One region of the Clostridium aquiflavi genome, then DNA from elsewhere that is predicted to be linked to it. Evidence: riboswitches for the same ligand, from Rfam matches in the RefSeq annotation. Region 1 holds a riboswitch; the other holds the start of a gene.
What was found. Region 1 has a riboswitch for glycine ahead of RGC78_RS10635 (alanine:cation symporter family protein). Riboswitches for the same ligand answer to the same signal wherever they lie in the genome.

Region 1 (5,010 bases):
TTAAAGAGAATTAAAAAAATATGCAATTATAATGGTTGTACATTTGGAATTTTAAAACATAGGGATAAATATTTTTATTTATGTTATACTATATGCTGTGAATTGGAATTTTATATGGAATTTTGTTGAATATATTCCAGTATAATAAATCTAATGATAAAAATTATAGACAATTGAGAGGGACTTTAAATGAAAAAATTAGGACTAGCAATTCAAATTCTTATTGGACTTACACTAGGTATTATAATAGGAGCAGTTTTCTATGGTAATCCAGTTGTCGAGTCATATCTACAACCGTTTGGGGATATTTTTATCCGATTAATCAAAATGATAGTTGTTCCTATTGTATTTTCATCACTTGTTGTTGGTGTTGCCGGTGTAGGTGATATTAAACAAGTAGGTAAAATTGGTGGAAAAACAATACTTTATTTTGAAGTAGTAACTACAGGTGCTATTATATTAGGTTTATTAGTAGCAAATTTAGTTCATCCAGGAACTGGTGTAAATATTCAGGAGCTTTCAGCAGTTAGTATTGATAAATATATGAGTACCGTAGAAGCAGCATCTAATCATGGTTTTATGGATACATTTATAAATATTGTTCCAACTAATATTTTTGAATCATTTGCTAAAGGTGATTTACTTGCTGTTATATTCTTTTCAGTTATGTTTGGTTTAGGTGTTGCTGCAATTGGTGATAAAGGGAAACCAGTTCTTGCTGTTTGTCAAGGCGTGGCTGATGCAATGTTTTGGGTAACGAATCAAATTATGAAACTTGCTCCGCTAGGGGTATTTGGTTTAATAGGTGTAACAGTTTCTAAATTTGGACTAGCTTCCTTAATTCCATTAGGAAAATTAGTTATTACTGTTTATGGTGCTATGATTTTCTTTGTACTTGTAGTGCTTGGTTTTGTGGGAAAAATATTTGGAATAAGTATTATGGCACTTATAAAAATTTTAAAAGATGAAATTATTCTTGCATATACTACAGCAAGCTCTGAAGCGGTTTTACCAAAACTTATGGAAAAAATGGAGAAGTTCGGATGTCCAAAGTCAATTACATCATTTGTTATTCCAACAGGATACTCATTTAACTTAGATGGATCTACATTATATCAAGCTATTGGAGCACTTTTTATTGCACAAATATATGGAATTCATTTACCACTTGCTACTCAAATTAATTTAGTATTTGTATTAATGATTACTTCAAAAGGTATGGCAGGAGTGCCTGGTGCATCTTTTGTTGTTTTATTAGCTACTGTAGGTTCTGTAGGTATTCCTGTAGAGGGGGTAGCTTTTATTGCTGGAATCGATCGTATTGTTGATATGGCAAGAACTACTGTTAATGTAATTGGAAACTCATTGGCTGTTGTTGTTATATCTAAATGGGAAGGAAAATATAACGATGAAGAAGGAAAAAAATATTTTGAATCCATTAAAAATGTAGCATAATTAAATAAAATTAATAAATTAAACTGGATTGATACGTATAATTAAGAAAATATTGAATACAAGTCTTTTAACAATAATTATACAAAAATCAGCGCAAAAGAATTAGCACAAAAATTATAAAGTTAAGATCTGACTTCGATATTTAATTGGAGTCAGATCTTTTTAAATTTCTCAACCATAGAACATTTAGTTTTTTTGATATTAAAATATCACATTTATAGAAGTAGTTTTATTATTTAAATTATTTACTATAAATGGAACATGTTATTATCTTATAATAGATGTTTTTAGCAATTATTATGAAATAACATTTTTATTTTAATAAAAAAATGAAGAAATTGTTGCAACTTTATTAAAAATAGACTAGTATATATTTTAACAGTTCAGACGAAGATAGTGGGAGAGTTGTGACTATGGTCATGCACCGAAGAAGTAAATCTTTCAGGTACCTATTTAATTAGAGATGACCGCTATTGGATGAACCCTTGGAGAGACTCGAAATAGAGCACCGAAGGAGAAAGTCGTAAGACGAAACTCTCAGGTAAAAGGACAGGGGAAAGGTAGCATATCTTATAAAAGTAATACATTATATATTACTTCATTTAGATTTTATCTATTCCCATTTGTATCTCCAATAACAAAATACTTATATTAGGAAAAAGTATTTTTTAGTACATGCTTTTTGACTAACATGGAGGGATAAAATGGATCAATTAACAAAAGTACTTACTCAAATCGATTTTATAGTATTGGGGGTTCCACTTTTAGTCTTACTAATGGAAACTAGAATCTGTCTTACTGTACGTCTAGGATTAATTCAATTACTCAAATTGTCTCTTTCTCTAAAATTTCTTTTTGAGAAAAGTGAAAAAGAGCACAATGTAGAAGGTGATGTTACTAGTTTTGCAACATTATGTACTGTATTAGCAGCTACTATATCTTGTAGTTATGCTTTATAACAGTACTAACATCAATAATACTTTTTTGGGGCATTATAGAAATAGAAAGCTATATTTCAATGGCCCAATAATAATTCTAGAAAATTGTGATCTCAGTAACACAGATTTAAAAACAGTAACATTTAGAAAGGCGGAATACATATGTCAGAAAATCAAAATTTATCGAGAGGACTAAAAAATCGTCATGTTCAATTACTTGCAATTGGAGGTGCAATTGGTACGGGATTATTCCTTGGTGCAGGCAGGTCAATTCACTTGGCAGGTCCATCTATTTTATTTGCGTATATGATAACAGGGATAATTTGTTTTTTTATTATGCGTGCCCTTGGGGAATTATTGCTTTCTAATTTGAACTACCATTCTTTTGTAGACTTTGTATATGATTATCTAGGAGATAGAGCCGCATTTATTACTGGATGGACCTACTGGTTTTGTTGGATTTCACTTGCTATGGCTGACTTAACTGCTGCTGGACTTTACATACAATATTGGTTCCCGAATATAGCTCAATGGGTTCCAAGCCTTATAGTTCTTGTAATTTTACTAATTATGAATCTTACCACAGTAAAGTTATTTGGTGAAATGGAATTCTGGTTTGCCTTAATTAAAGTTGTTGCAATTTTATCACTAATTATAATTGGTACATTTATGATTATTAAAGGATTTTCTACAGATGCGGGTATATCTAGCTTTACAAACCTTTGGAGTCATGGTGGCTGGTTTCCAAATGGGTTAAGAGGTTTTATCCTTTCTTTCCAAATGGTTGTATTTGCTTTTACTGGAATCGAATTAGTTGGTTTAACAGCTGGTGAAACTGAAAATCCAGAACATGTTATTCCAAAGGCTATTAATAATATTCCAATTAGAATTATTATTTTCTATATCGGAGCACTTACTGTTATTATGAGTATATACCCATGGAATTCAATTAATCCAGATAAAAGCCCATTTGTACAGGTATTTGCTGCAGTGGGAATCGCAGCAGCAGCAAGTATTGTGAATTTCGTTGTACTAACATCAGCTGCATCTGCTTGTAACAGCGGTATCTTCAGCACAAGTCGTATGGTTTACTCTCTTGCTAAAGAAAATAATGCACCTGAGTCAATGAAAAAATTAACTTCTCATCAAGTACCTTCTAATGCTACAATGTTTTCTGCAACTGTCATATTGATTTCAGTTATTCTGAACTATATTATACCAGAAGGGGTGTTTGTACTTATTACAAGTATATCAACATTCTGCTTTATCTTCATTTGGGCAATTATAGTTATCTGCCATCTAAGATATCGCAAAACTAATCCTGAGCTTGCTACTAAGAGTAAATTCAAAATGCCATTTTATCCAATGGTAAACTATATAATTCTATCATTTTTTGCTTTTGTTATAGTCGTATTGGCACTTAATAATGAAACTCGTGTAGCCCTATTTGTAACACCTGTATGGTTTATAATGCTTGGTATGATTTACAAGATACTTAAATCAAAAAAGAAAAATGAAGAAAATGTAAAAAGAAATTTAGTATAGGTTAACTCACTTACGTTAGACATTTGTATGACAATAGATTAATTATTTAAGAGTTTTGTCTTAAATCTTCAAAAATAATATTAGCCCCGTTAAGATAATCATAATCATTGTTTGGATCTTTAGTTTTTAATAATGACCATGTTGCATTATAAAATTTAACTACATATAAAAAATCTAATAGTTTTTTATAATCTTCTTCTTTATAATAACCAAAATATTGTATTAATAAATTCTTTCTACAATTATCATTAAGGAACCATGATATTGTAGCAAGATCCCAAAAAACATCGCCCATGGCTGAATATTCATAATCAATAAAATATAAGTTGTTCTTTGAAAGAAGTATATTTGAACAATTAAGATCATTGTGACATAAGCCTATAGTTGGATTATTATTTAGAATAAATTCTAGATAATTTAATTTTTTAAAAAGTGTATCAATATAATTAGGTAAAGAGATATTGAATTTTTTACATAAATCAATTCTAGTTTTTATATGATTAAAAGGTTTAAAGAGCTTTTCACAATTTAAATTATGAAGTTCTTTTAATCTTTTAGTCAATTTGTTAATAAAATTAATAGATGAGAATTCATCTTCAGTAGGCATGTTACCCTTTATCCAAGGAAGAATCATATTACCACTTTTGATAGAAAAATAATAAGGTTTAGGAGTTAAACTAATAGTAGAAGCTTTATTTATAATTTGAAATTCAGTTGCTCTATCATTATCTAAATATAGATTGGTGCAAATTCTAATAAAAAAATCATTACCATTATATGAAATTTTATAGTTATTATTATTAAGTCCACCTATTCTTTCTACAGAGGTAACGAGGTCAGTATTCCAATTAGTATTTTGTTTTAATAAAAACAATAACTCTTCATTCATTTTAAATATTCTCCTAATTCATTTATATAAAATAATAAAGAATTATAACAAAAAACATTAGAAAAGGGAATAAAAGATTTATACAAAGTTTAATAAAGAATTGATTGTAGTTAATTAGTAATTAATGTAATTGTTTAAACTAAGATGGTTTCATGAAGAAAAGATTTTGTTTGACAAGTAATA
Region 2 (8,287 bases), on a different contig from region 1:
AATTGAACTTAGGAATGCTAAAATGAGTATAGTCCCATTTTAGCTTGCTCCCAATATAAAATTGCGACAAGCAGTAAATGTGATTATCAAAATGAAACTCGACTTCGCTGAGTAAGTTCGAAAAGCTAAATATAAAATTTAGGTTCTCACTTAAGGATTCTCAAAGTCCAATTACAATGCCACTTTACCTATTGCATATATCAACACGCATTTAAAACAGAGCCTTAATTTAATTAGTTACATCATATCATAAATATTAATACCTTTAAAGAAGTTAGATCATAACATAATTTGGTATAAAAATAAAATATTTAACATGTAAATGTTTAAAAAGTTTAATTTATATTTCAATTATGATAGTATGATAATAAATGGATAGAAAAACAATAGATGAAAAGAGGGATTTTGATGAAATATGCATTAGATGTACATACGCATACATTGGTTAGTGGTCATGCGTATTCTACTTTGATGGAGAATGCTAAAGCAGCTTCAGAAAAAGGAATAAAAGTTTTAGGTACAACGGAACATGGAGTAACAATGCCAAATTCTCCTCATATTTGGTATTTTCATAATTATAAAGTACTACCAAGAGAAATGTATGGAGTAACTATGCTTTATGGTGTAGAAGCTAATATAAGAGATTATGAAGGGAATTTAGACATGGATGACTATACACTAGATAAGGTAGATATAGTTATCGGTAGTATTCATCCACAACCAGAAGTATATAAGGTTGGAAGTAAGGAAGAAAATACAAATGCATTTATAAATGCAATAAAAGGTGGAAAAATTGATATAATAGGTCATATTGGAAACCCACAAGTGCCAATAGATTTTGAAAAAGTAGTAAAATGTGCTTTTGAAAATGATGTTTTAGTTGAAATAAATAATAGTTCTTTTACAACATCAAGAGTTGGAAGTAAAAAAAATTGCAAGGAAGTAGCTTTATTATGTAAAAAATATGGTGCTAAATTAGTTTTAAATAGTGATGCACATTTTTGTACTAAAATAGGGGAATTTACAGAAGCAATTGAAATACTGAAAGAAATAGATTTTCCAGAAGAGCTTATAATTAATAGTATTCCAGAAGAATTAATATTAAGACTAAAGAAAAAAGGAAAGTTAAGTGATTTAGAAATATAAATCGAATATATGTTTTAGCAAAATGTTGATATATACAATGCCATTTTGCTTGTTGTATATATCAACATTTTAAATATATTAATTCGTATAATTGGGAAAAAAGGGGGAAGTTTATATGGAAATATTGAGAATTAATGAGAGTGATATAGAAGAATGTGCAAAGATTTTTATAGAAGCATTCAATGAAGAACCATGGAATGATAATTGGACTATAGAAAGTGCATATAGAAGATTGCATGATATATATAAATCTCCTAATTTTATAGGGGTTAAGTATACTGAAAATAATGAAATTTTTGGAGCACTTTTTGGAAATTGCGAAGAGTGGTTTGAAGGAAGACAATTTAATATAAAAGAAGTATTTGTTTCAAAGAGAATTCAAGGAAAAAGCATTGGAAGTAAATTAATTAATAGTGCTGAAAGTAAAGTAAAGAAATTGGGTGTAGATTTTATGTTTTTATCAACTCAAAATAATAATTTAAAGAATTTTTATTTAAAACATGATTTTAAAGAAACTAATTCTTTGTGCATAATGTCAAAAAAAATTCAAAATTAAACTAAATTTTTTTGTAAGATAGGAAAATGTGAAATTGGATATTTTCCTATCTTATTTTATAATTAATTATTAGAAATGGTAAACTTTATTTTGAATCAGAATGATAATGTTCGTATTATTATAAAATAAAAATTAAATAATAAAAAAAACAGCACTAAATATATTAAATGTATATTATATATATTAAAAAGTTAAAAAATACTTGCATTAATTTAAAAATGAATATATAATTAAGTAACAAATTTATAGAACGTTCGGACGAAGGTAGTGGGAGAGTTATTATTATTTATAATAATACACCGAAGAGGGAAATCTTTCAGGTATTAGGACCGCTACTGGACGAGCCTCTGGAGAGACTCATAGTTATATGAGCACCGAAGGAGCAAGGCAAATTTTATTTGCTGAAACTCTCAGGTAAAAGGACAGGGGATAGGATTATTAAACTCATTTTGAGTTAATTCTTATTCTCCTCCATAATCAAAAATTAAGGGGGATTTTTTTATGTTATTATCAAATTTCTTATTATCAACAGCTGGAGTTCAAAGTTTTTTTGAAAAAATAGACAGCATTATCTGGGGACCACCATTACTAATTCTTTTAGTTGGAACAGGTCTATACCTAACTTTTCGTCTTAAATTACTTCAAGTATTCAAATTACCTATGGCTTTAAAATTTGTTTTTGGAAAAGATGAAGAAGCTAAAGATGAAGATGCACAAGGAGATGTATCTAGTTTCGCAGCTTTATGTACAGCTTTATCAGCTACTATAGGAACAGGAAATATAGTTGGAGTTGCTACAGCAATAAAAGCTGGAGGACCTGGAGCATTGCTTTGGATGTGGATAGCAGCATTTTTGGGAATGGCAACAAAGTATGCAGAAGGTTTACTTGCTATAAAATATAGAGAAGTAGATGAAAATGGAGAAATGTGTGGAGGACCAATGTATTATATACAAAATGGTCTTGGATTAAAGTGGCTTGCAAAATTATTTGCATTCTTTGGTGTTGGAGTTGCATTTTTTGGAATTGGAACTTTTGGTCAAGTAAATTCAATAGCAGCAGCAGCAGCTAATTTCAATATACCGTTAATTGTAACAGCAGTAATTGTAACAGCGTTAGTAGCATTAGTAACTTTAGGTGGAATAAAGAGAATATCTAAAGTTTCAGAAACTCTTGTGCCATTTATGGCTGTAGCATATATAATTGGAGCACTATTAGTTCTTGCATTTAATTATACAGCTGTTCCTAGTGCAATAAGATTAATATTTGAAAGTGCTTTTAATACACAAGCTATAGGCGGTGGCGTTTTAGGTATTACAGTTACAATGGCTATAAGAAATGGTATAGCCAGAGGTGTATTCTCTAATGAATCAGGCCTTGGTAGTGCACCAATAGCAGCAGCAGCAGCAAAGACAAATTCACCAGCTAAACAAGGATTAATATCAATGACAGGTACTTTTTTTGATACAATAATTGTTTGTACAATGACAGGTCTTGCAATAGTAATAACAAGTGGATCTACTGGGATATTTGAAGTTGGTGCAACAATAGAAGGGGCTGGTCTTACATCAGCAGCATTTGAAATAGGATTACCAATTGCAATTTTAGGAAAATATATTGTTAACATAGGATTAATATTCTTTGCATTTACAACTATTCTTGGATGGAATTATTATGGTGAAAAATGTATTCAATATTTATTGGGTATTAAATCAATTATGCCATATAGAATAGTTTATATAATATTAGTTGCTATAGGACCATTCTTACCATTGGAACTAATATTTATAATAGCAGATATAGTTAATGGTTGTATGGCGTTCCCTAATTTAATAGCATTAATAGGTCTTAGAAAAGTTGTAATTAAAGAGACTGAAAAATTCTTTGAAGAAATTAAAGCAAAAGATTCAATTGAAGAAGTAGTAGCTTAATATAGTTTTAATGTTTAAAGGAGTTATCTGAAAGATAGCTCCTTTGTTTTATATAAATATTAAATGAGAAAGATATCTAAACTCACCTCTTGAACTCTACCAGAAATTTTTATAGAATACCTTTTCATAAACACACTCCCTTATGTTATAATATGTTATAGTATATTATAACATAAGGTATGTAAACCTTGTGAAAAGGTATATAATAATTATTATAATGCATATAATAATTATGTAGCATAAAAGGAGGGTATCAATATGAGTGAAAAAACTATGGTCTTAATCAAACCAGATGGAGTAAAAAGAAATATAATAGGTAATATTATTAGTTGCTATGAAGCTAATGGCTTAAAAGTCGTTGAAATAAAAATGATGAAAGCAACAAGAGAGATAGCAGAACAACATTATTCACAACATAAGGGAAAAAACTTTTATGAAGAATTAATAGAATTTATAACTGGAAGTCCATTATGTGCTATGATTTTAACTGGAGAAGATGCAATAAATAAGGTTAGAAAAATAAATGGGGCAACAAGTCCTGATGATGCTGAAGAAGGAACTATAAGACATAGATATGCTAGAAGCAAGACTGAAAACTGTGTTCATGCATCAGATAATGCAGAGAGTGCAGAATCAGAATTAAAATTGTGGTTTCCAGAAGTTAATTTAGGTATATAAAAATAAACTAGCATACTAACTAGTTATTTATTTGAACGTGCCTTATAATAAAGAAATCCTTAGATAAAGTAAAATTTATCTAAGGATTTTTTATTATTTAGCTGTTTTGATTTTCATCCAAGCATCATCATATAATTTTAATGAATCACCTAAATCAGTAAAAATTTCACATTTATCTAGAACTTCTTTTGATGGATAAATGCCTTTGTCATCTTTAACAGGATCTTCTAACATATCATAAGCACCTTTATTAGGTGTTGAATATCCTATGTAATCAACATTTTGTTTTGCATTTTCAGGATCGCATAGAAAGTTGATTAATTTTTCAGCATTTTCTTTATTTGGAGCACTTTTGGGAACAACCATACCATCAAACCATTTATTAGCTCCTTCTTCAGGAATAACGTACTCTAATTTAGGATTCTCTGATCTTATATAAGCAGCATCTCCAGACCAAACAGTTGCCATAATAGCCTCTTCACTTATCATTTTATCTTTAACTTCATCTACATAATAAAGTGGTGAAATTGATTGCTTTTGTTTCACTAACTCTTCAGTAGCAGCATTTATTTCATCAGGATTTCTACTGTTTATAGAATATCCAAGTTTCTTTAATCCAATAGCAAGAGTATCTCTCATTGAATCAAACATTATTATTTGTTTATTATTATATTTTTCATTCCATAATATATCCCAACTATTAACAGGTTCTGTAACTAAATCAGGGTTATATATTATTCCTATAGTACCCCACATATAAGGAACAGAGCATTTGTTATTTGGATCATAAGATAAATTTTTATAGCGATCATCTATATACTTATAATTTGGTATGTTATTAAAATCTAATTCTTCAATCATATCTTCTTTTGTCATTTTTTCAATCATATAATCAGAAGGTATTACTAGATCGTAACTACCTGGGCTGCTTTTTAATTTTTGATACATTATTTCGTTTGTATCATAAGTGGAGTATTCAACTTTAATACCAGTTTCATCTTGAAATTTAGCTAATAAATCTTCATCAATATAATCACCACAATTATAAAAATAAACTGTACCATTTTGTCCTACATTTTTATCAGAACATCCAGAAAAAAGACTTATAGTCAATAAACTTGTTAATGCTAAAGCACTGAATATTTTAAATTTTTTCAAATTGTTCACCCCTTGTAAGATTTTGCTTCTTATTTACTATTATTAATAAAGTCAAAACAGTCAAGAACATTAATGTTGAAAGAGCATTAATTTCTGGCTTAATGCCTCTTCTAGCCATAGAATAAATTTCTATAGATAAATTAGTAACTCCAGGACCTGTTGTAAAGAAACTTATAACAAAATCATCTATTGACATTGTAAAGGCCATAAGAAATCCTGAAATTATACCAGGCTTTATTTGAGGTAGTATAACTTTTCTAATAGCATATAGTGGAGTAGCACCTAAATCTTCCGCAGCTTCTACAGTATTTTCAGGTAACTGTTTTAATTTTGGAAGAACTGAAAGAATTACATAAGGAAGATCAAATGTAATATGCGCTAATAACATAGTAATAAATCCAAATTTTAAATTAATAAATATAAACATAGACATAAGTGCAATACCTGTAACTATATCTGGGTTTAAAACAGGTAAATAATTAACATTTAAAATAAGAGACTTTTTTTTGCCTTTAATTTTATGTATACCAATTGCACTTATTGTACCAACTATAGTGGCTATAATTGAGGCTATAACAGCAATTAATAAAGTATAATAAAGTGCAGACATAAGTCTTTCATTACCAAATAATTCCTTATACCATTTAAGTGTAAAGCCAGTCCATCTTCCCATGGTTTTTGATTTATTAAATGAAAATACCATCAAAGTGATGATAGGAGTATATAAGAATAAAAATATAATAACTAAATAGGATTTTTTAATAAAATTCTCTAATCTACTTACCATAATTGTCCACCACCTTCTTTGCTGTCATCATTTTCGAATCTAGAAGTAATACCCATAAATATTAATATAATTATCATCATTAATATTGAAATGGCAGATCCAAAATTCCAATCACCCATGGTTGTAAATTGTTGCTCAATGACGTTTCCAATCAACATATATTGACCTCCACCTAATAATCTTGAGATTACAAAGGTAGAAACAGCAGGCATAAATACCATAGTGACCCCAGAAATTATTCCAGGCATGCTAAGTGGTAACACAACTTTTGTAAAAACTTTAAATCTATTTGCACCTAAATCATGTGCAGCATTTATTAAATCCTGATCCATCTTTATTAATATTGTATAAATAGGAAGAACCATAAATGGTAAGAAGTTATAAATCATTCCTAGTAAAACAGCACCATCATTATAAAGAAAAGAAATAGGTCCTATACCTAGTTTACTAAGCAAAAGATTTATTAAACCTGTTTTTCCTAAGATAGGTACCCAAGCATAAGTTCTTAATAAAAAATTCATCCACATGGGCAAAATAAATAACATTATTAAAAAATTTCTTTTATCTAAATTTATTTTTGAAATTATATATGAAACAGGGTATCCAATAATTAAACAAGCTATAGTTGATTCAAAGGCTAATATTATAGACTGTTTAAATATATATAAGTATTGAGAATTAAATAAATTATTATAATTTTCCAAAGAAAATGAATAACCTGAGTTGTTTTTTGTAGTAAAGCTAAAAAATAAAACTATAATTAAAGGAACAACTATAAATAGTGCACTCCATACAAAATAAGGATATGCTAAGATTGAAGTATTTTTTTTACGCATTGTCATCACTCTTTTTCATAATATGTATATCTTCAGGATGTATGTCTAATCCAATTTCATTATCAACATCTACAGATTTTGTGTTGTGAAGAATGAATGTAAAATCATCTACGTCCACTTGCATTTCATAATGAACTCCTTTGAACATTATAGATTTTACAATACCTTTAAGCATTCCTTTTTCAGCTTCAACTATTTTTATATCTTCAGGTCTTATTACTACATCAATACTTTCTATTTTTTCAAAACCTTTGTCAACGCAGTCAAATCTCTTGTTGCAAAATTCAACTTTAAAATCATCAATCATTATTCCGGTTAAAATATTGCTTTCACCAATGAAATCTGCAACAAAAGCATTAGCAGGTTCGTTATAAATATCCTCAGGACTGCCCATTTGTTGAATAACACCTTTATTCATAACAATTATAGTATCAGACATAGTTAAGGCCTCTTCTTGATCATGAGTTACGAAGATAAATGTAATACCAACTTCTTGTTGTATTTTCTTTAATTCTATTTGCATTTCTTTTCTCAGTTTTAAATCCAATGCACCTAAAGGTTCATCAAGAAGTAATACTTCAGGTTTGTTAACTAAAGCTCTTGCTATTGCAACTCTTTGTTGTTGTCCACCACTTAATGAAGTAATACTTCTTTTTTCAAATCCTTTTAATGCAACAAGCTCAAGGATCTCTTTAACACTTTTTCTTATTTGATCTTTAGGGAGTTTTTTTAATTTAAGCCCAAAAGCGATATTTTCGTATACATTCATATGAGGAAATAATGCATACTTTTGGAATACGGTATTTACTTGTCTTTTGTAAGGTGGAAGATTAGATATATCTTCATTTTTAAATAAGACTTCTCCAGTATCCGCTGTTTCAAAACCAGCAATTATTTTTAGGGTAGTTGTTTTACCACAACCGCTAGGTCCTAATAATGTTAAAAATTCATTTTTTCTAATAGTCAAAGATAAATTATCTAATATTTTTTGTTCACCGTAAGATTTACTTATGTTATTTAATTTAATTATATTATCGCTCACCAAAAAAGCACCTCTCTCTAAAATTTAAAATGATGGTGGAGTACTTATCCAAATAACTTTTGCTGGTGTTCTACCAGCGTTAGAAATATAATGATTAACCTTTGGTTTAAAGTAAAAGCTTTCATTCTTTTTAACTTTTAGTTTTCTTTTTCCCA

Region 2: linked by a shared signal. The riboswitch ahead of RGC78_RS15400 (alanine/glycine:cation symporter family protein) and the one ahead of RGC78_RS10635 (alanine:cation symporter family protein) in region 1 are both predicted to bind glycine.

The regions. Positions count from the first base shown of each region.
Region 1 is NZ_JAVJAN010000026.1:54,002-59,011, forward strand. Features, by position in the region: gene RGC78_RS10630 (cation:dicarboxylate symporter family transporter) at 190-1,455, shown strand; glycine riboswitch at 1,931-2,018, shown strand; gene RGC78_RS10635 (alanine:cation symporter family protein) at 2,160-2,414, shown strand; gene RGC78_RS10640 (amino acid permease) at 2,556-3,938, shown strand; gene RGC78_RS10645 (phosphotransferase) at 3,985-4,827, opposite strand.
Region 2 is NZ_JAVJAN010000066.1:840-9,126, reverse strand. Features, by position in the region: gene RGC78_RS15410 (phosphatase) at 409-1,146, shown strand; gene RGC78_RS15405 (GNAT family N-acetyltransferase) at 1,262-1,702, shown strand; glycine riboswitch at 1,961-2,044, shown strand; glycine riboswitch at 2,047-2,131, shown strand; gene RGC78_RS15400 (alanine/glycine:cation symporter family protein) at 2,204-3,631, shown strand; gene ndk (nucleoside-diphosphate kinase) at 3,890-4,309, shown strand; gene RGC78_RS15390 (ABC transporter substrate-binding protein) at 4,403-5,467, opposite strand; gene RGC78_RS15385 (ABC transporter permease) at 5,454-6,254, opposite strand; gene RGC78_RS15380 (ABC transporter permease) at 6,248-7,090, opposite strand; gene potA (spermidine/putrescine ABC transporter ATP-binding protein) at 7,083-8,135, opposite strand; gene RGC78_RS15370 (helix-turn-helix domain-containing protein) at 8,157-8,287, opposite strand, start outside.